2 linked regions of the Ruminococcus albus AD2013 genome follow. The protein of the gene in region 1 interacts with the protein of each later gene in a pairwise test. Links are inferred from orthologs where the notes say so. Each region holds a gene or a part of one and is shown on either strand. Other genes may lie near its edges.

The links.
Region 2: the proteins of topA (region 1) and N773_RS0106810 interact in binary tests that used the Escherichia coli proteins (3 or more experiments, as listed by UniProt). The link is inferred for Ruminococcus albus AD2013 from one-to-one orthologs.

What each region holds. Positions count from the first base shown.
Region 1 is NZ_JAGS01000001.1:2,539,038-2,549,766, forward strand. What follows is about bases 6,825-9,793. They hold topA (type I DNA topoisomerase), read right to left. Parts: upstream 9,378-9,793; coding sequence 7,272-9,377; downstream 6,825-7,271. Other genes in these bases: N773_RS20165 (GNAT family N-acetyltransferase), read right to left, coding at 6,825-7,167; N773_RS0111330 (DNA-processing protein DprA), read right to left, coding at 9,489-9,793. Also shown: N773_RS0111275 (elongator complex protein 3), read right to left, coding at 1-913; rnc (ribonuclease III), read right to left, coding at 1,328-2,026; phosphate acyltransferase PlsX, read right to left, coding at 2,026-3,030; N773_RS0111290 (hypothetical protein), read right to left, coding at 3,068-3,706; N773_RS0111295 (hypothetical protein), read right to left, coding at 3,706-4,437; N773_RS0111300 (hypothetical protein), read right to left, coding at 4,501-4,899; N773_RS0111305 (hypothetical protein), read right to left, coding at 4,862-5,074; methylenetetrahydrofolate--tRNA-(uracil(54)-C(5))-methyltransferase (FADH(2)-oxidizing) TrmFO, read right to left, coding at 5,079-6,401; more of N773_RS20165, read right to left, coding at 6,805-6,824; more of N773_RS0111330, read right to left, coding at 9,794-10,628; N773_RS0111335 (TrmH family RNA methyltransferase), read right to left, coding at 10,630-10,729. UniProt on the Escherichia coli protein: Releases the supercoiling and torsional tension of DNA, which is introduced during the DNA replication and transcription, by transiently cleaving and rejoining one strand of the DNA duplex.
Region 2 is NZ_JAGS01000001.1:1,538,004-1,548,573, forward strand. What follows is about bases 1-2,810. They hold N773_RS0106810 (YigZ family protein), read right to left. Parts: upstream 1,817-2,810; coding sequence 1,184-1,816; downstream 1-1,183. Other genes in these bases: N773_RS0106805 (deoxyguanosinetriphosphate triphosphohydrolase), read right to left, coding at 27-1,043; rpmE (50S ribosomal protein L31), read right to left, coding at 1,918-2,118; N773_RS21130 (HD-GYP domain-containing protein), read right to left, coding at 2,277-2,810. Also shown: more of N773_RS21130, read right to left, coding at 2,811-3,416; N773_RS0106825 (carbohydrate-binding domain-containing protein), read right to left, coding at 3,586-5,628; N773_RS0106830 (DUF4956 domain-containing protein), read right to left, coding at 5,741-6,433; N773_RS0106835 (polyphosphate polymerase domain-containing protein), read right to left, coding at 6,426-7,190; N773_RS0106840 (sensor histidine kinase), read right to left, coding at 7,313-8,623; N773_RS0106845 (response regulator transcription factor), read right to left, coding at 8,620-9,294; N773_RS0106850 (glycoside hydrolase family 44 protein), read left to right, coding at 9,685-10,570.

The sequences.
Region 1 (10,729 bases):
TCTGACCGACCGCCTTACTTATGCAGCCCTTGCCCACGGCGAAAGTCACACGCATATCCTTTGAAGAAGCGCCTTGACTGTTTGCATCATGCAGAGCGCTCTCCATTTTTATTAGATATATCCTGTTTTCGCAAAGTTCCCTGAAAGCGGGGTGGTAGAAACCTCCCACCATGTCCTTTTCAACGAACTCGCTTGCGTGAAGACCGCACTTTATGACTTTTATTCCCGCTTCCGTGAAAGCCCCAAGCGCCCTTGTTGAGAGCGACAGAACTTCATCGAAAGACAAGGGCTTATACTCACCGCTTGCAAGTAGTTCCGCAAGACGGGTATGTTTAAGTATAACCACGGGGTATATGCGGACGGTATCAGGGTGGATAGCCATTATCTCGTTAAAGGTCTCGTCCTCCTGCCGGTGACCGCTTTTGTAAAGCCCCACCATCATTTGCAGACCAAGTTCAAATCCGTACTCGCGGATAAGCTTGCTTGCCTGTCTTACGTCCTCGGCGGTATGACCTCTCTCGTTGGCTTCAAGCACTTCATCGGACATTGACTGTGCGCCCAGTTCGATAGAAGTAACGCCGTATTTTTTCAGGATATCCAGCACTTCTCTATTGATATAGTCGGGGCGTGTCGAAAGTCTTATGCCTTTGAACTTTCCATCGCCAACGAACTTATATGCCGCGCTCAGCAGTTCCAGCATATAGTCTCTGGGTATAGCGGTAAAGCTTCCCCCGAAGAATGCTATCTCGGTATCGCTGATATCTTTCACCTGACCCAGCGCCTGCATACAGGCGCGTTCAACGTCCTCTTTGTGGGGGAGTTTCTGCTCGCCTGTGATAGTTCGCTGGTCACAGAATGCGCACTTATGCGGACAGCCCACATGGGGGACGAATATTGATATGTTACTGTGCATTTGTGCGCCTCTTTTCTGTTGGATTATTATTTTAGTGACTGCGGTGGACAGGGTCGCCCCTCAGCTGCGACTGCGTCGGCCGCGTCCTCGGGTCGAGTCGTCAAAGACGCTGCCGCCGTTGATTTCAGGCGCGTGCGGTCATTCACGCAGGTAGTTTGTGCGGATATCATGCTTTTGCAGACGCGGTATTTTTCGTGACCGCCCGCGCCTTTATTGGTCAGTAGTTTGCTATGCTCTTATAGTTCGCTATGCATTTTGGTTTTGTTCATTGGTGATTGAGGCTCTGCCAACAGTCAACAAAGTTGACTGTGCAAACATCCCGCAAGCCTTTCGCGAAAGGCTTGACCCAAAGCTCTCCTCCTTGGCATTCTATCCAAAGTACAGCTACGTTGTTGCCCTGCCAATAATTATGAATTATACCTTTATTCCCATGAGTGCCAACGCTTCTTTAGCCGCATTCTGCTCGGCATTCTTCTTCGACCTGCCTACGCCCTCGCCTATCACGTTGTTGTTCAGCTTCACCTGTACCGTGAATCTCTTGTCATGGTCGGGACCTTCCTCGCCCTTTAAATAATACTCCACTTTTTCCTCGGGATTGCGCTGGATTATCTCCTGCAATACTGTCTTGTAGTCGTGGAACGTATCTGTGTGAGCAGGATTCAGATCCTTGGGCAGAAAGTTCATTATGTGCTTTCTTGCCGCTTCAATGCCGCCATCCAGATATATCGCTGCTATCACAGCTTCCATCGCATCGGATACTATTGAGGCACGCTCTCTGCCGCCTGTCAGCTCCTCTCCCTTGCCGAGGAATATGTACTTGCCAAGCTCTATCTTGTGCGAAAACTCAAACAGTGCTTTCTCGCATACCAGTGATGCTCTAAGCTTTGTAAGCTCACCCTCGGGCAGATGCTTGAAATGCTCGAAGATGTGGTCGGATACTACTATCGAAAGCACCGAATCTCCCAGAAATTCAAGACGCTCGTTGCTGTGGCGCTGTTTCTTGTTCTCGTTGGCAAAGCTTGAATGTGACAGTGCTTCATACAGCAGTTTCTCGTTTTTAAAATGGTAGCCTATCTTCTTCTGAAAAGCTTCCAGACACTTCTGCTCGTCCATTATTCCTGCACCTTCTTCATCTGCGCGAGAGCGTCTGTTATCATATCGATAACGCCTGTCTCGGTAAACTGTTTCGCCTGCCTTACTGCGTTGTAGAATGCCTTTGCGTCCGAACTGCCGTGGGCTTTTATAACGGGCTTTGCAGTACCCAGCAGGGGTGCTCCGCCATACTCGGAATAATCAACTTTCTTCTTGAAATTGTTGATATCTTTCATCACCATAACAGCAGCCAGCTTGCTCTTCGCGCTGCTCTTGAATATATTTTTCAGCTCGCCCGAGAAAAACTTGCCCATGCCCTCGTAGAGTTTCAGCATGAGGTTTCCGCAGAAGCCGTCAGCAACACATACATCACAGTCGCCCAGAGGGAGCTGTCTTGCTTCGATATTGCCCACGAAATTAACAGGGGCTGTTTTCAGCTGTTTATAAGTCTCCAGCTCCAGCTCTCTGCCCTTTGATTCCTCAGCGCCTATATTTGCCAGTGCTACTCTGGGCTTATCCACGCCCAGTATCTTGTTCATATAAGCTGTGCCCATTATGCCGAACTGCACCAGCATCTCGGGACGGCAGTCTGCATTTGCGCCGCTGTCCAGAAGCATTGTAGGCTTGCCTGCGGTAGGCAGTATAGTTGCCAGTGCGGGGCGCTTGATACCCTTTATCCTCTTGACGATGAATGTTGCACCGACCACCAGCGCACCTGTCGAACCTGCTGAAACGAAAGCATCGCCCTCTCCATCAGCCAGCATCTGCATACCCACAGCCATCGAGCAGTCCTTTTTGCCCTTGATGACCTCGGTAGGCTCTTCACATATCTCTATAACGGTATCGGCATGACGTATTTTCAGTGCCGATATATCTATACTGTTTTTGGCAGCGCAGTCCTTTATCTTCTTCTCATCGCCCACCAGTGTTATATCAACGCCGAAGTCTCTCTGAGCGTCAACAGCGCCCTTGATGACTTCCAGCGGTGCGTTGTCACCGCCGAATGCGTCCATTACTATGTTCATTGTTATACCTCCCTGTCTGTGATACAGCCGAGCCATATCAATCTATCATCGTATACCCCTCGGGTAGTTTTATCTCGCCGCAGCCCTCTTTAAAGCTGTTCACTGTTAACTTTATCACGGCTGAATTGTCACCGGGTATAGAATCTGTTTTATATTCCATATCTATAAGTTCGCCCGTTTTTCCATCATAAGTAAAAACTTTCACGGTCCCGTCAATATCAAATGTTTCCCGAATGTTCCCATCTGTATCTTTTTCTGCCGAAACAAAATCATCGCTTTCGGGCGCTTCTTTCAAAACAGTGTCTGCATTGTCCGCTCCGAAATTGCCGTTTCCGTCAAGAGGATGTATCTCCTTCTTTTTGGCATCGACTCTCCATGTCTTACCGTCAATCTGATAGAATTCAATATCGCCGCTTTCCAAGCTTGCAAAAAGATGCCTGTTTTCACCGTTAACTTCAAGTAACTGCGAATAACTGTCGTCGCCTATTTTCTCTTTGTCATAATCAATGGTAACAGTTAAATTGACCGTGAGCTTTTCGCCATCCAGTTTTTCGATATAAGCTTTCGTCAGGCTGTCCTCATATTTATCTGCGACCTTTACGGCTCCGCAGCCCGATAATGCAAAGCTCATCATCGCCGCGGTCAGATATATCAGAACTTTTCTCATTGTGTCCATCAATTGCCCTCAGGCAGTTTTATCTCAGCTACGCCGCCCTCGGTGAATGCCTTGTAATCGCGCAGGTATCCTGAACTTTCGCAGGATATCAGGTCGCCGTCAGCGTATGTGCATACGAATGTATCATTAGTTTCATCAACGAAAGTTTCCTGCACAGTGCCGTCGCTGTATGTCTCGGCACCTTTAAATTCAGATTCGGCAGGTGAAAAGCCGAGCACCATGGAGCACAGATCGCTCATGACATGACCTCTGGCAGTCATCTGGAACTCACCGCTTTCCGCATCAGCCTGATAGCAGGCACCGTCAACGATAAATATCTCGTTTATCGAACCATCTGCGTTGATGATATTCTGGTGTCCTCCTGTGCCGTTGACCTCTAAAGTCTCCTCATACTGAAGCTGCATTCCCTCACCGCCGTCAATATCGTTCTGTACATAAGTCACCGAGAAATTTCTGGCATCAAGCTTATCCGCAAAGGTTTTTGTCAGGCTGTGCTCATAGCTGTCAGCCCCTGTGGGACCCTGTTCTTCGCCCTCTTCGGCAGGTGCTTCCGTTTCCTTGGGAGCTTCTGTCGTTTCAGCGGCTTCGTCCTCTTCCTGGGTAGTCACCTTGGTAACTGCGCCCCCTGCGACTTTTTTATCATTACCTGTTTTCGGTGTATCCTTTTTATCACCGCAGCCTGCAAGCATAATGCATACAGCCGCTATCACAACAAATATCTTTTTATCCATATATATCACCTATCCGTGTAAGTCTTTGTTTTTCATCAATGATATGATCCACAGCGCATACTGTCAGTACTTGCTGTAAAATCTCTTATACTGTATAAAGATGTGCAGTGCCATCAGCACCGTCAGTATGATAAGGGAACCTATCAGCGAACACGGTATGCACTTTGTAAGCATCTCATGCCAAGTGTATTCATCAAAGCCTGTGAATTTATCCGGTTCAATCATCATGCCGTAATTGAACAGCACCATCGCAGCGGTTATTATAACACCTGTCAGCCAGCAGAACAGCCCCCGTTTCACAAAAAACTTCGCTTCCCGCTCTTCGTTATAGGTGAATTTTAATATCGTGAAAAATACAAATACACACCCCATGAACAGTAATGTTATCGTTCCGCCGCCTTCGGGGATTTCGGTGTAAAGCTTTTCACCGTGACCCACTTTGAACAGCGCCAGTATCATCATATACATTCCTGCTGCCAAAAACGGAAGTTTTTACCGTTTTGCTCTCTTCACCCTGTGCAACATCATTTATAAATTTTTTGGGACCTTTTATAAATTTCCCTATAAGATATATCCTTGACAGATTTATAAGCAGGAAGGCTGCAGCCACAGCAAAAAAAAGAATGAATCCACCCATATAATCACAGCTCCGCTATGCATTTATCAAGGTCTGCCAGACCTCTCTCAGCCAACAGCTTGTATTTCAGCTTCTTATCCTTTATGCGCTCGCCCCATTCGGGTAGTATGCCCATATTACAGCCCATAGGCTGGAAATTTTCTGTATCGGGGGAGCTTATATACTTGCTGAGTGCCCCAAGCATGGTTGTCTCGGGCAGGCTCACGGGGGAAAGTCCCTGTATCTGCCTTGCCATGTTCAGCCCTGCGAATATTCCGCTTGCCGCACTCTCGATATAGCCTTCTACACCTGTCATCTGCCCTGCAAAGTAAAGGGAAGGTCTCTCCCTCATATTGAACTGCTCATTCAGCAGTTTAGGGGAATTTATGAAAGTGTTCCTATGCATGACACCGTAGCGCATGAACTCTGCATTTTCAAGACCCGGTATAAGCGAGAATACTCTCTTCTGCTCACCGAATTTAAGATTTGTCTGGAAGCCTACCAGATTGTACATACTCCCCGCAGTGTTCTCAGCCCTCAGCTGTACCACCGCCCAGGGACGCTTATCTGTTCTCGGGTCTCTCAGTCCCACAGGTTTCAGCGGTCCGAAGCGAAGTGTATCCTCGCCGCGCTTTGCCAGCACTTCAACGGGCATACAGCCCTCGTATACCTTAAAGCCGTCTTTTGCGAAATGCTCCTTGTCATGCTCTTTCAGCGGTGCGCTCTCGGCGTTGATGAGTTCGTTGTAGAAACGCTCGTACTCATCCCTGTCCATGGGACAGTTGATGTAATCCGCATCGCCCCTGCCATAGCGTGAAGCAAAGAATGCCTTTTCCATATCTATGCTCTCAAATGTCACGATAGGTGCGGCGGCATCGTGGAAATACAGATACTCTCCACAGAGCTTTCCTATGCTATCCGCCAGACCGTCAGAGGTCAGGGGACCCGTTGCGATGATGACATTGCCCTCGGGTATCTCCGTAACTTCCTCCTCGATTACAGTGATATGCTCATTGTTCCGTATGCGCTCAGTAACAGCGTCAGAGAACTTCTCTCTGTCCACCGCCAGTGCGCCGCCTGCGGAAACTCTTGCAAGCTCGGCACATTCCATCGTCACCGAACCAAGTCTGCGCATCTCCTCTTTCAGCATACCCGCCGCCGATTCAACTCTGTCGGCTTTCAGCGAATTGGAGCATACCAGCTCCGCAAAGCCCTTGTATTTATGCGCAGGGGTGAACTTCTTGGGCTTCATCTCATAAAGCTCGCAGTCAATGCCCGCTCTCGCCAGCTGCCACGCAGCCTCACAGCCTGCCAGCCCCGCGCCTATAACTTTTACTTTTTCACTCATTTATTGATTTCCTTATTATCAAAAGTCTTGCTTTAGTGTGCTAAACAATTTATTGAATTTCCTGACATTGATCGACACCCATGTGTCAGAAAAAGATTTCCCGAAATTACGGCGTTTCAGCCCTGTTTTGGAATAAATTGACTTTTCTGACAGGGGTACGATGAAACTAAAAAATTATATTAAAATTACCAATATATGGTAATTCTTTAAAAATAGCTACTATGTACTTTTTCAAAAAATACATTTACCCTGTCAGTTTATTCAGTAAAGTCATTTTCAACCCTCAAACCGCGTAAAATCGGGCTTTAATTTCCTGACATTTTTGTGTCAACTTTTGTCAATTTATTCAAAGAATTATTTTACTGCATAGCGTTTGCCGGATATTGCAGTAAATTCCTTTTCATCACCCAAGGGGCACTTCCACAGTAAGCATGGTCACTTCAAAGCCGTTCCTGCGGTAAAACCTCAGACCGTCCTCGTTCTTCGGGAACACCTGCGTTCTCACAAAAGATGCACCGTGATCTCTGCCGTACTGTTTTACAGCACCCATAAGCAAAGTGCCTGTACCCTTACTGCGGTACTTTTCATCAACGACCATGTCCTGTATGTACACGTTCTTTTCGCGTTTCAGGCAGGCTATGTTTTTCGATTCCATCAGCAGTATATGCACGAACCCCACGACTTCGCCGCCGACCTCTGCCACATATACCGCCTGGGTATCGCTTTCAAACAGCCCATCGCTTATCCTTGCGCCCTTGCCGCTCATGACAAAATGCTCAGGCAGTACACAGCGTCCTTTTCAAGCTGAGTGTACAGCCTTTCAAGACTTTCACTGTCACTGCGTACCGCCCTGCGGATATTCACCACAGCTTATTCTCCGCTCTCCGCACTCTCGCCCGAAAGACTTCTCTGGTAGCCGCAGTCCTGCTTGTGACAGATGAGTATGCCGTTCTTTCCGCCCTTCTGGAACAGTGTGCTTCCGCATCTGGGACATTTCTCCTCGGTGGGTATATCCCATGTCATGAATGAACATTCGGGATTGTTCTCACAGCCGTAGTACTTCTTGCCCTTCTTGGATTTCTTCAGCAGTACCCTCTTTCCGCAGAATGGGCAGTCTCCGCCTGTTTCCTGAACTATCCTCTTGGTGTTCTTGCAGTCGGGGAATCCCGAGCACGCCATGAACTTGCCGAATCTGCCTATCTTTATCACCATAGGCTTTCCGCATACCTCACAGACCTCATCGGTGGCTTCATCGGGGACTTTAACGCGCTTGCCCTCCATCTCCTTTTCAGCCGTGCCAAGCTCGCTGTCGAACTCCTTGTAGAACTTCTGCAAGGTCTTTACCCAGCCTATCTTGCCGCTTTCGATATCGTCAAGGCTCTTTTCCATGTTCGCCGTGAACTTCACATCAACTATCTTGTCGAAATGCTCGCTCATCAGCTCGTTGGTAACTTCACCCAGACTTGTGGGCTTCAGCTGTTTGCCGTCACGCTCAACGTAGTTGCGGTTGATGATGGTAGTCACCGTGGTAACGTAGGTAGAAGGTCTGCCTATACCTGTTTCTTCAAATGCCTTTACAAGGGTAGCTTCGGTATACCTCGGGGGCGGCTGTGTGAAGTGCTGGTTGCCAAGTATCTCCTTGGGAGTAAGCTTATCGCCCTTTGCCAGCGGAGGAAGTACGTTCTTCTTCTCTTCCTCTTCATCCTTGCTCTCTTCATAAAGCACGGTAAAGCCGTCAAACTTCACCGAATAGCCCGTAGCTTTGAACATAACGCCGTTAGCCGCTATATCCACCGACATGGTATCCATAGTACAGTTAGCCATCTGCGAAGCTATGAATCTCTCCCAGATAAGCTTGTAAAGCTTGTACTGATCGTTTGTGACACCGCTTGCCTTTACAAGCTCGGGGGTTATGGCAGGGTTTGTGGGACGTATAGCCTCGTGAGCGTCCTGCGCGCTGCCCTTTGTCTTGTATACCCTTGGCTTTTCGGGGATATATGCATCACCGTACTTCTCCTTGATGAAGTCATAGGCTGCTGCCCTTGCTTCGTCGGAGATACGCAGGCTGTCTGTTCTCATGTAGGTTATAAGACCCGTAGGCCCCATATCCTTGATATCAAGACCTTCATACAGCTCCTGAGCCGCTTTCATGGTACGTCTGCCCTGAAAGCCCAGTCTTCTTGAAGCTTCCTGCTGTAACGTGGAAGTCGTGAAAGGTGCGGCAGGGTTCTTCTTGCGCACGCTCTTCTTAACCTTGTCCACCACGAACTCTGCACCGTCAAGCCTTTTCAGCACCGCATCAGCATCAGCCTTGCTTTTCAGGTCGGGCTTTACACCGTCTACCGTATCCACCTTTGCGGCGAATGCTTTCTTGCTCCCGTTTGCAAAGAACATACCGTCTATCGACCAGTATTCCTGTGATACAAAGGCACGTATCTCGTTCTCTCTGTCGCATATCATCTTCACCGCAACAGACTGTACTCTGCCCGCAGAAAGACCTCTCCTTATCTTCCTCCACAGGAAGGGTGAAAGCTTGTAGCCCACTATCCTGTCAAGTATACGTCTTGCCTGCTGTGCATTAACAAGATTGAGGTCGATGGTGCGGGGATTGCTCATACCCGCATCTATACCGCTCTTGGTTATCTCGTTGAATGTTACGCGGTTCTTGTCGTTCATATCCAGCCCAAGCAGCTGTGCAAGATGCCAGCTTATAGCCTCTCCCTCACGGTCAGGGTCTCCCGCCAGATAAACGTGGTCGCTTGCTTTGGCTTTCTTCTTTATCTCCTTGATAAGGCTCTCCTTATCCTTGATATTTATATACTGGGGTTCAAAATCATTATCTATATCGACACCCAGCTTTGATTTAGGCAGGTCTCTCAGGTGTCCCATGGACGCCACTACCTCGTAATCACCGCTGAGATATCTCTTTACAGTTTTCGCCTTGTGGGGCGACTCTACAATTACAAGATCTGACAATTTTTTCTACTCCGTTTCCTGATCTAATTTATGCTTCACAGTACGTGACCGAATAATGGGTTTTTGAGGAACATCACACAGATATTCATAGTTCCTGTCATGCGCTGTGAATCATAGATCCAATTCGTATCTTTTACCCGGAAGTGACACCACTATCCCTTCCAGTTCAAGCCCTGTCACACAGGTAAGCACTTCCATCATCGAAAGTCCGCTCCTTGCCGTCATCTCATCAAGTGACATAGGGCTTTTCTCCTTTAAAAGTTCGTATATCCTACTTTCGGTGCTGTTCAGCTCACGCAGGGGCTTTTTGGCGCTCTCCTGCTTCTGCACGGTATGAACATCACTGACACCCGCTTTCAGTCCATACCTCTCAGCAGATATCTCCTGCCTTTCAGCCAGCACCCTTACAGCATCTTCTCCGTCGAATATGGGTATACAGCCTTTCCTCAGCAAATCTCTCTGTCCGAAATACCTCTTGCTGTATAAGAGATGAGGCGGCACCACCAGTACAGGTCTCCCCGTATTCATAGCACGCACAGCGTTATCCAGCCCCTTGCTGTCCTCGGAGGCTTCTGTTATCACCACCGCAGAAGCCAGCGCCACAGCCAGCTTGTTGCGCCTGCGGAAGTTCATCTGACCCTTGTATTCAGGCGGATACTCACTTATCAGCAGACCTCTCTCAGCCAGTTTTTCTTTTAGCTCACCCGCATTCTTCGGGTACTCCCTGTCAAGTGAAGTGGGATACACCGCCAGCAATCTGCCCTCTCTCCCGAGAACAGTTTCAGCCGTGCAGGTATCAGAACCCTCAGCCAGCCCGCAGGATACTGTGAACCCTCTCAGGGCAAGGTCTGCACAAAGCACGTTTATCAGCGAAAGGGTGTACTTCGATGGTTCTCTCGTACCCACAGTGTGTATCACCGTGCTGTCATTTGCTATGCCTATATCTCCGCAGTAGAACGCCAGTGAAGGTGCATCATTCAGTTCATACCACCTTTTCGGATAGTTTTCATCCCCTATGCACACAGTATGCTGTCCCAGTTCATGCACGCGGCTTATCAGCCTTTCGGCTTCATCAAAGCTTATCTGCGCCGCCCTGTCTTTCTCGCTGTCACTGAGACCCTCTGCTTCGCCTGACTTCACCCGCTGACAGACATCCCAAGGGTCATCCTCCCTTGAAATCACCTGCCACAGCCTTTTTCCGCCAACACCGAAAACCAGTTCAAGCCACATCAGACTGCTGTATCTGTCCATATCAGCCCTCCGCTCTTGTCATCTCCCACAGGAAGATGGTTGCCGCCGTAGCCGCATTCAGTGAGTCGATATGTCCGTGCATAGCTATCGTTACTTTATTG
Region 2 (10,570 bases), 1.0 Mb from region 1 along the record:
CTCTCCTATGCGGCTGAATATCTGCTTTACTTTATCATCCATGCCGCGGGGATGAAAAGCTCCTTGAAAGTTTCTACTGCGAAAACATCGGTCATACCCGATATATAATCGCAGACCGCCATATCTATTCCGTAATGATATGCAAGATTCATATACATTGCGGGCAGTCTTTCAAGATGGTCGGTATAATATTTGTATAGATATGCTATCATATCCTGCGCCTTGCGTTCTTCTGATTTGCAGACAGGATTTGTATACACGCTGTCGAACATGAACTTGTGCAGCGCTTTATATGCAGTTTCCACCTCGGGTGTCATTTTCAGCGAATCCTCGTCACCCGCTTCGCCGTTAAGTCCACATTCTATCAGCGAACTTACGAGTGTTGTGATACGCGAGGATTTTGAATGACCGAGAACCGAAGTTATCTTTGAGGGGATATCATCCTCTCTTAGTATCCCCGCCCTGATGGAATCGTCGATATCGTGGTTTATATAGGCTATAACATCGGCAAAGCGAACGACGTAGCCTTCATAGGTCTTTGCGACGGCGTTGGTATGTTTAAGTATTCCGTCCCTGACCTCATGGGTAAGGTTAAGTCCCCTGCCCTCCTTTTCCAGCTTATCCACCACGCGCAGGCTTTGCTCGTAATGATGAAATCCGTAGGGGCTGAGTTCGTTCAGCATACGCTCACCCGCATGACCGAAAGGTGTATGCCCAAGGTCGTGACCCAGCGCGATGGCTTCGGTCAGATCCTCGTTCAGCCTGAGTGCGCGGGCTATGGTGCCTGCTATCTGGCTGACTTCAAGTGTATGTGTAAGGCGGGTACGGTAATGATCTCCCGCAGGAGACAAGAACACCTGTGTTTTGTGTTTCAGCCTTCTGAAAGAATTGCAGTGGAGTATCCTGTCCCTGTCGCGCCTGTATTCCGAACGCAGGGGGCATTTTTCCTCTTTCCTTTCTCTTCCAGCGGAATTATCCGAGAAAGCGGCTTTTTCACAAAGGATACTATGTTCAAACTGTTCCCACTGTTCTCTGGGCAGCATATCATCACCTCCGCCTGTTTTCGCCGTTTACTAGAATATACTTCATTTACTCAAAAAATACCTTTATTTTTTTGAAGCATTCAAATCGATTTGTAGGATATCACAAATTTAAAATGCAAATCTCAAACAAAATATACAAATCAACGGTTATTTACGGAGAAATCCGCCCACAGTCCCTCTTGTATCTCATATTTCAGCTGACCGTTTGAAATGTCTGTCAGCTTTTTCAGAAATGCGTCGCAAAGCTCGGTCTTTACAAGGAGCTCCATATCGACGGTATCGGCGAAGTCTTCACGCTGAGTGATAACTTCATGATCGGGCAGGATATACTTTATCTTGCCGTAGAGGTTGTAGTCGCAGGAGAATGAGATCATCGAGCATTCGTACATATTCAGGATATCAGCTTCGGAAATCGCAAGCGAACAAGCCTGAGAATACGCCCTTACCAAGCCGTTGGCGCCCAGCAGTATTCCTCCGAAATACCTTGTTACAACAACGCACACATCGGTCAGACCCGCCTTGTTTATCACATCAAGCACGGGCACCCCGCCTGTTCCCTGGGGTTCGCCGTCATCGGAATAACGTGAAACATTGCCCTCGCGCACAACATAGGCATAAACATTATGCCTTGCCTTGCGGTTCTCAGCCTTTATCTTCTCGATAAAAGCGATAGCCTGTTCGGCTGTTTTAACGGGAGCTATCTGCCCTATAAAATCGCTTTTTTTCTCGGTATAAGTGCCTTGGGCACAACCGTAGACCGTTTTGTAGTTCATACACTGTCCTCTTTCGATATAGTTTTCCCACTTGTATCTGCGGAGACTCCTTCTATATACAAAAAAGAGCGGAAAATTTCCGCTCTTTAGCTTCTTGATAATTAGCCGAGATTGAATCTCTTCTTGAATCTGTCAACACGTCCGCCGCTGTCAACCAGCTTCTGCTTACCAGTGAAGAAAGGGTGGCACTTGGAGCAGATCTCGACCTTGATGTTCTCCTTGGTGGATCTGGTCTTTATAACGTTGCCGCAAGCACAAGTAATTGTAGTCTCGACATAGTTAGGGTGAATACCTTCTCTCATCAGAACTTACCTCCTTCCAAACTAAAAATTATGGCTCATAGAAGCCCATCATCCTTAGTTCAGACAGTAGTTCTATGTAGCATTCATTATTACGTCCTATTCAGACTAAAATATTATAACACCATCCGACAGGTTTGTCAATGTCTTTAACATTTTTTTTACAATTGACCATCCTCCACGGTATCCTTATCAGCATAGCGCTTTCTGGCTTCCTCTATTTTGTCATAGGCTGACTTGAAAGCATCAATGACATCTTCATCGAACTGGGTACCCGAATTCTTGACTATCTCGTTATATGCGTCCTTGGGGTCCCAGGCTTTTTTGTAGCTTCGGCGGCTGGTGAGAGCATCGTAAACATCGGCTACCGCTACTATACGGCTTTCAGGGGCGATAGCATGACCCTCCTTGCCGAGGGGATAGCCTTTGCCGTCAACACGCTCGTGATGTTCCAACGCAATAGTTTTTGAAAGCTGCATAATATCGCCCTCAACACGGCTGAGAAGTGCCGCACCATAGGTGGTATGGGTCTTTATCGTTGCGAATTCCTCATCATTGAGTCTGCCGGGCTTGTCCAGTATCTCGGAGGGCACTATCAGCTTGCCGATATCGTGCATGGTCGATGCCAGACCGATAAGCTGGACTTTGTCAGCTTCAAGCCCCATCTCGGCGGCTATGATCTTTGAATACTCAGCCACGCGCCTGATATGCTGACCTGTCTGACCCGATTTGTTCTCGGTTATTTCAGCGAATGATACAATTATTTCTTCCTGTATACGGTTAGTCTCGTTGGCTTTCTTTTGAAGATACGCGCCGTATTCAAAAAGCACGGCAAAAAGCCTGAGTATCATGAACATGAGTATTGTCACAACGGGATTGCCCGAGATGATGAACAAAAGAGTCAGATAGGAATACTTTTTCATCATTCTGCCCGCTTCCTGCGTAAAGGGCTGACCTTTACCGACCACAGCATTGACAAGTTTTCGATAAAAGCTGAGTATCATCACCACAAGCGCGGAATAAAGGGAGTATATAAAATAGCCGATGCCTGCAACGTAGTATTCATCAAGGCTGTCGGAAGCTATCGTCAGGTTGAAAGCATTGAGGTCGAATTCCCTTATATATAAGCTTTTGGCGAATTCCTCGGGAAGTTTATCATATATCAGAGCACCTGCAGCACAAAGAAAGCTTAGTACAGCCGATATCAGGAAGCCGATTATAAGGACGTTCATTATCCTTGAAAAACGTTCGCCTATTGTTTCGATATGTTCAAGCATACCCGTCAATTCATTCTCTTCCACCCGGACACCTCCCCTTTTGAAAAAATTCCGACAAGCATTCTGCTGAATTAATTGTCATAATATATACTTTATTTTAACACACTATTAAGCAAATGTCAACTGCTCGTATTGACTAATTATCACCGCAAAAAGCACCTCTGCGCTGACAGAAGTGCTTTCTATGGTATATTTATACATCGGAAAAATTATCCAAGTTTTCGCCTTTGAATTTACCGCCCCTCATATTGCCGTGGCCGCCAATACCGCCGAAGCCGCCTTTGCTGTTTGAGGTAATGACATTCTCAAGAGTTATCTCTTCGCTTTCGCCGCCTGCGGATACTATATAAGTCTCACCCTGTTTAAGGTCAGATGATGAGAATATCACGCCCTGCCATGTCTTGGGGTTGGTAAAAGTCAGGATAGCATTTCCGTCCTTATCTGTGACGGTGAATTCGGTATCAGCTGAGAAGCTTTGTGTGAAATCGTGAAGGACCGCGCACTGTGTGGTGCCGTTTTCTTCAAACATTTCTTCCATGCCTATCGCACCCGATGCTATTATCGTACCGCCTGTGATGCTTGCGGCACCATTGTGGTCTATGGAGCCGTTTCCGCTGTTTTCAGGCCCGCTCACGAAGATGGTACCGCCCTCGATGATAAGGTCGCCGTTGGAATCAAGACCGTCGCCAGCTGAATTTACATTCAGTGTGCCGCCGCTTATTTTAAGGTATACACCCTCCTGAGCAGCGAAGCTATCCCTGCCCATGCGGTCCGATGAACCCGTATCACTGCCGCCTGCACAGTTGATGCCGTCGTCCTGAGCGGTAACATTTATATCGCCGCCCGTGATAGTCACGGTCATGCCCTCGATGCCCTCGTAGCTCTTGGAGATATCGATTGTGCCGCCGCTGATGACCAGGTCGCCGCCGACGTGGATCCCGTCATCCCCAGAACTCGCCGAGATGTTTCCACTGCTGATGCTTGCCGAGCCGTCACAGTGCAGGCTGTCATCTGCGGAATCTATCGAAAAAGTGCCGTCTTCGATGATGATAGCACCGCCGCTCTTCAGCGCTTTAGCCGAAGTTGTTTCAGTATCTGCGGAAGTATCAACATTTTCGGAAGAAATGTCTTTATTGGTATCGGCTGATCTTTCTTCCATTTTACCAAAAGTTTCACCATCGGGCTTTTCGGGAGGTGTGCCCATGTCGCCGAAATCGGGACGTTCGCCGTTCTTTTCAAATTCCGATGGGTCAAAATCTCCGAAATCCGGATGTTCGCCCATATCGGGCGGTGTTCCGAAGTCACCTCTGCCGCCGAAGCCCTGTATCCGATCACCGTTCGGCATACCGTCTGACTTCATAGAAGCGTTTGCACTTCCGCCGCCTGTGGTGATATCGAACTCCCCGCCGCGTATCTGAAGTTCCTTTGCAGCCGAAATTCCGTCACCGCCTGCGTTTATAGTGAATGTACCGCCTGTAATACTTATTATGCCCTTGCCTTCCTCTTCTTCATTGGTTGACTTGACAGCATCAGTACCCGATGTCAGGTCAAAAGTTCCTTCGCTGATCTTTACACTGTCCTTGCCCGAAAGTGCTGATGATACCGCGTTCACGGTGACATTTCCGCCTGTGATGACAAGGTCGTCTTTCGATACTATGCCGTGCTTGTAATTACCCGTTACGTTTAGATTGCCTTCGCCGTTTATGGTAAGGTCACACTTTGCAAATACTGCCGCATCGGTGTTATCACCCTCTGCAAGAGAGTATTCGGTACCGTCGTTCAGTTTGTTCTCGGTGCCGCTTTCAAGCAGGAGGTAAACTTTATCTGCGGCTTTTGCAGTTATAACGGCGTTGTCGGTGCAGGTCAGGTCAAGCCCGTTGAGAACAAGTTTGACTTTGTCTTCTTTATCCGCTTCAATGACTATCCTGCCGTTTACACAGCTGCCACTCAGACGATATGTGCCCGCATCGGTGATAGTAAGGACAGTGCCTTCTGCGGATATTCCGCTGCCGCTGACTTCTATGCCGCTGCCGGAAAATACTGCGTCAACAGTGTCATTTTCTTCGTAGCCCACTTCGATATCGTCAGCCGATATGTTTGCATCCGCTGACGTTACAACTGCCGTGCTCGTAGTTTTCGAGGACTTATCCTTTCCTGTATCCGCACAGCCGCTCGTTGCAAGCATCATCAGTGCCGCTGCTATCGCAGCTGCTCTTTTCATCGCACTATATCTCATCGCAGATTACCTCCCTATTAATTTATTAAAACTTCTAACATTAATTTTCTGCTTTTTTTACCCGCCCGAAAAATAAGCCTTCAGGCGAGTAAAAAATACAGAATTTACAGTATTATAAGAGCCTGTCGCTGTCAGACATCCTTCTTGAGCAAAGTATCTCAAGATTGCCGTTGCGAACACGAAGCTCATCAATAAAGACTTTCTCGCTTACGCCCTTTAACAGTGTGATATTGTATTTAAGCTTGAAAAGACTGCCCATATTGGTGGTCTTTACCTGTTCAAGAGTAGCCTTTGAAGTGAACTGTCTGAAAATATCATCAAATACATGGCTGTAATCAAGGCTTTCGGGGATAGTGATCGTCAGCACCTTTTCGGTCTCGTCATCATCACCGAAAGGTACATAGAGGTATCCTATATTGAGGGCACCTACGATCAGTGTGAATACAACCGCAAGTACCAGATGGCCGGTACCTGTTGCGATACCTACTGCCATTGCAAGGAATATAGCCAGTATATCCTTAGCACTGCCCTGTATCGAACGGAACCTTACCAGGCTGAACGCACCTGCAACTGCTACGCCTGTACCCAGATTGCCGTTTACCAGCATTATAACTACCTGTACTATCATGGGCAGAAGTGCCAGTGTTGTCAGGAAGCTCTTGGTCTTATGCTGTTTGAAGCAGAAGGCAGCAGCTATCATTGCGCCAACGATGAGTGACACTATGGTGCACCCCGCAAATTTTCCTGTTGATATTCCGATAGATGACGTAAGGTCCGCCGCATTCAAGTATAATTCATTAAGCACAATCGTTCACCTTTCCTTTTACGTTTTCGCGGTTAAGCTTGAGATATTTTTCCTGATCGAGAGCCTCACAGAAGACTTTCTTGTAAGCTTCACCGTACTTTGAGAAGCTGCCGGGATATATCTTCATATCATCCAGCAGATGGCTGAGCCACAGTGGCATAGCTCCCGGGATCTTTATCTCCATGATCCTTGTATGGGGATCAAGCAGTTTTTCGCCCCACACACCCTTTTCCAGCCTTACTTCCTCCTCGCGGTAGGTTATATTGCCGTCAAAGGTGATACGGAGATCAGGATTATCGACCCCTGCAAAAGCTATTCTGTCATAACTCAGATACATCGCAGGTCCGATATCATGATAGTAATTCAGGAAATACTCTATCTCCTTCTCTATCTGGGGATTTTTGCCCGGGCATACGCCAAAGTTCACAAATTCATAGGAATCTATCAGTGACATATCCACACGTCTTTTATAGACTACGCCTTTGTACTTCTTCTTGAGCTCAACAAAGACCTTGGAATCCTTTGTGGGAACGCCGTAGCTCCTGATACGCAGCTTCTCCTTGTAAACGGGCTTCTCCATCGAAGTCCTTATAAGCTGATGGTCGGGAGTATCGTAATATATGTTGCATATCGTCGTCAGTCCGTAGTTATCGGCAGCCGCTCTGCCTGTCATAGCACGCACAAGTTCTTCCTGCTGTTCGTCGGTAACTATGTACTTCTTCTCAACTCTCTTGAAAATTTCCTGTATAGCGCCCATATATCATCACTTTCCTTTCCGTTTCTTTTCTTTACAGTAATCCAGATTTTCTTCTATGATTAAGAGTATAGACCCTCAACCTTAAATCTAGCTTAACCAATTTGATTCTTCCATAAATTTTTTTACAGACACCTGAGCCTTACAGTAAATACTATCTTGCCGTTTTCGGCTTTGCATGATATCTTTCCTTTATGAGATTCCGTAACAGCTTTGGCTACAGACAATCCTATGCCGTAGCCCGACTTAGTTTCACCGTCCTCGCGCTTACGGGACTTATCCGCCCTGTAAAAGCGATCAAACAGGCGTTCTGGCTGTTCGGGAGGTTCAGCACAGTCGTTCTTCACCCGAATGATGGCGTGTCTGCCGCTTGCCGTTTTTTCAACGGAAGCTTCTATACTGCCGCCCGCATCGCAATACTTTACGGCATTTTCGATAAGTATGGATACAAGCTGCCTTATGGAGGATACGTTGCCGTTCATACGGATACGCTCCTGTGTCCTGATCTCAAGGGATAGTCCCTTGTTTTCCGCAAGAGTCCTGAAAGGACCCGCGATCTCGTCAAATGCGTCGGACAAATCGAACTCTTCACATTCCAACTTAACGTTCTCCTCGTCCATACGCGACAATCTCAGCAGATCGGCTATGAGCCCATTTAGCCTTTCTATCTGATTTCTGATGCTTTGTGTCCACTCGCTCGGTTCACCTATCATCTCTATGACTTCGGTATTAGCCTGTATTATTGCCAGCGGGGTCTTGATCTCATGACCTGCATCAGTTATGAACATTTTCTGTTTTTCATAGTTTTCTATGAATGGTCTGACCGCGAACCGTGAGCACACGATAATAAGCAGGCAGACCAGCAGCCAGCCGCCGAGAGATATCGCTGCTGATATCAGCAGAAAAAGGCGCTGGGTGCGTATGTCTTCGCGGCAATCAAGAAAAACGTAAAGCGTTTCGCCCAAGTTTTCCCTTACCTCATATCGGTAATTGCCAAGGAATCCGGAGTTCTTCCCTGTTTGGCTGACTTCCTCGGCATAGTTCAGCGCATCGGCTGAAGTAACAGCTGCTATATGCCCCGTATTTATCTCAACGGGAACAAGCTCTCTGTTATAGCGAACGCAGAAATATCTGGTCTGATAACGGGTCTCTTCATTCAGCTTGAAGCCAAGATCAGGGAACCTTTTCCGTTCACCGTTCATCACGGGAGGGGAAAATGATCCACCGCCGGGAGCACTGCTGTGCATTTGTTCATGGCGCATACCGAATTCGGGGAAATCGCCGTCATTCTCGCAGAGTATTTCTATAAGCTGCATCTGGCGCTTGTGTGTCTCGCCGATATTTATGATATTTATCAGTCCCACAACTACCAGTTCCACCGCAAGAACGCTTGCGGCTGCTATCAGCACAAATTTGCGCCGCAGCCTTTTTATCATTCTTTTACCTCCAGGGTATATCCGACACCTCTGCTGGCTTTGATCTCGACATCGGCTCCTACAGATGCAAGCTTTTTCCTGATATAGGATATATAGACCCATACCACGCTTATCTCAGCCTCAGCATCAAAGCCCCATATCCTCTCCATAAGTTTTTCGGTGGAGATAAGTATATTTCGGTTGAGCATCAGCATTTCCAGCACCTGGAATTCTTTATTGCCGAGTCTTGTCTCGCCGTTTTCGGTGGAGATCACGAATCTTTCCCTGTCAAGTGTAACATTGCCTACTTTAAGCAAATTAGGTGAGAATTCAGTCTTTCGCCTTGTCATGGCTCTTATTCTCGCCAGGAGCTCACCCATAGCGAACGGCTTAGTGAGATAGTCATCCGCACCTGAATCCAATCCCGTTATCCTGTCTTCTACCTGAGATTTTGCAGTAAGAAGCAGCACAGGGGTCTGTATACCCTTTTCACGGATACGTCTGAGAACTGTGACACCATCCAAGCCGGGCATCATGATGTCAAGTATCACGCCGTCATATTCGGCGCCAATGATATAATCATAAGCGTCATTTCCGTTATATACCGCATCGACAGAATAGTTATTGTGTTTAAGGACTGCAACGAGAGCGTTGGACAGTTCCTTTTCATCTTCGGCCAGTAGCAATCTCATGGATATCAGCTCCTTTGCATAGTTTTTTATTATTTTAATCTTACCATGCAATGCTTAATTTTAATTTAAATTTTTAAATCATTATACCACATCTCACCCCATTTTGCAAGCTGTTTTGTAAATCTTTTGTACTTATTCAGCCGTTTGTACAAAAGAATGCCGCGTTTGACACTTTTTATGATAACATCAAAAATTGCTAAAATCAAGACCGATATTGCGAAAATACGCCATTTTTCTGACAGTTTTTGCTTAACAGGATGAAATAATAACAAAATTTCGTAATATACTATTGACGAATCCTAATTAATATGGTACAATATAGCTAATAATATAACTATATTATATGCTGTGTTCCTCAGCGGATCAGCATTCTCATATTCGGAGGAACCAATGGGAAAACTCAAAAGAGCTGCTGCAATGACGGCAGCCGCAGCTATACTCAGCATATGCACAATGGGTGCGGGTGCTGAGGGCGGATCGGTGGATATAGTCGTTGATCTTTCAAAAGAGAGCAAAACGATATCGCCGTACATCTTCGGTGTGAACGAAGAACTTATGGGCACATCGGTTATGCCTACCGCGATACGTGCGGGAGGCAACAGATCTTCTGCCTACAACTGGGAGACCAATGCTTCAAATGCAGGTTCGGACAAGGAGCATTTTTCGGATAATTATTTTCCGCAGATAATGGATAAGGAACTTGCAGATGTTCCCGGCGCCATGTCGATAAATCTCAGCAGAAAATGCAAGGAGAAGAACAGCGCCTATCCAATGACAACTCTACAGCTTGCAGGCTATGTTTCGGCTGATATGAACGGAGCGGTTTCCGAAGGTGAGAAAGCACCGTCGGACAGGTGGAACAAGGTGGAGATCACCAAGGGAAAAGAATTTGCTGACAGCCCCGATCTTACGGACGGGACTGTATATATGGATGAATATGTAAACTATCTGGTAAAGACTCTGGGTTCCGCCAAAAACGGCGGTATACGAGGGTATTCGATGGATAACGAACCTTCCCTGTGGCATATGACCCATGCGCGTATGCATCCCGAACAATGCACCTGTGCGGAGATAGTTGAGAAGAACACGGCTATGGCCAAGGCTGTCAAGGAGATAGACCCTGATGCAGAGGTCTTCGGACCTGCGCTTTTCGGATACAGCGCTTTCGATACTTTCTCTTCTGCAAAGGACTGGAAGAATATCAAGGCTGAAAGAAACGATTACCGCTGGTTCGTAGACTACTACCTTGACCAAATGAAGAAGGCCGAGGACGAAA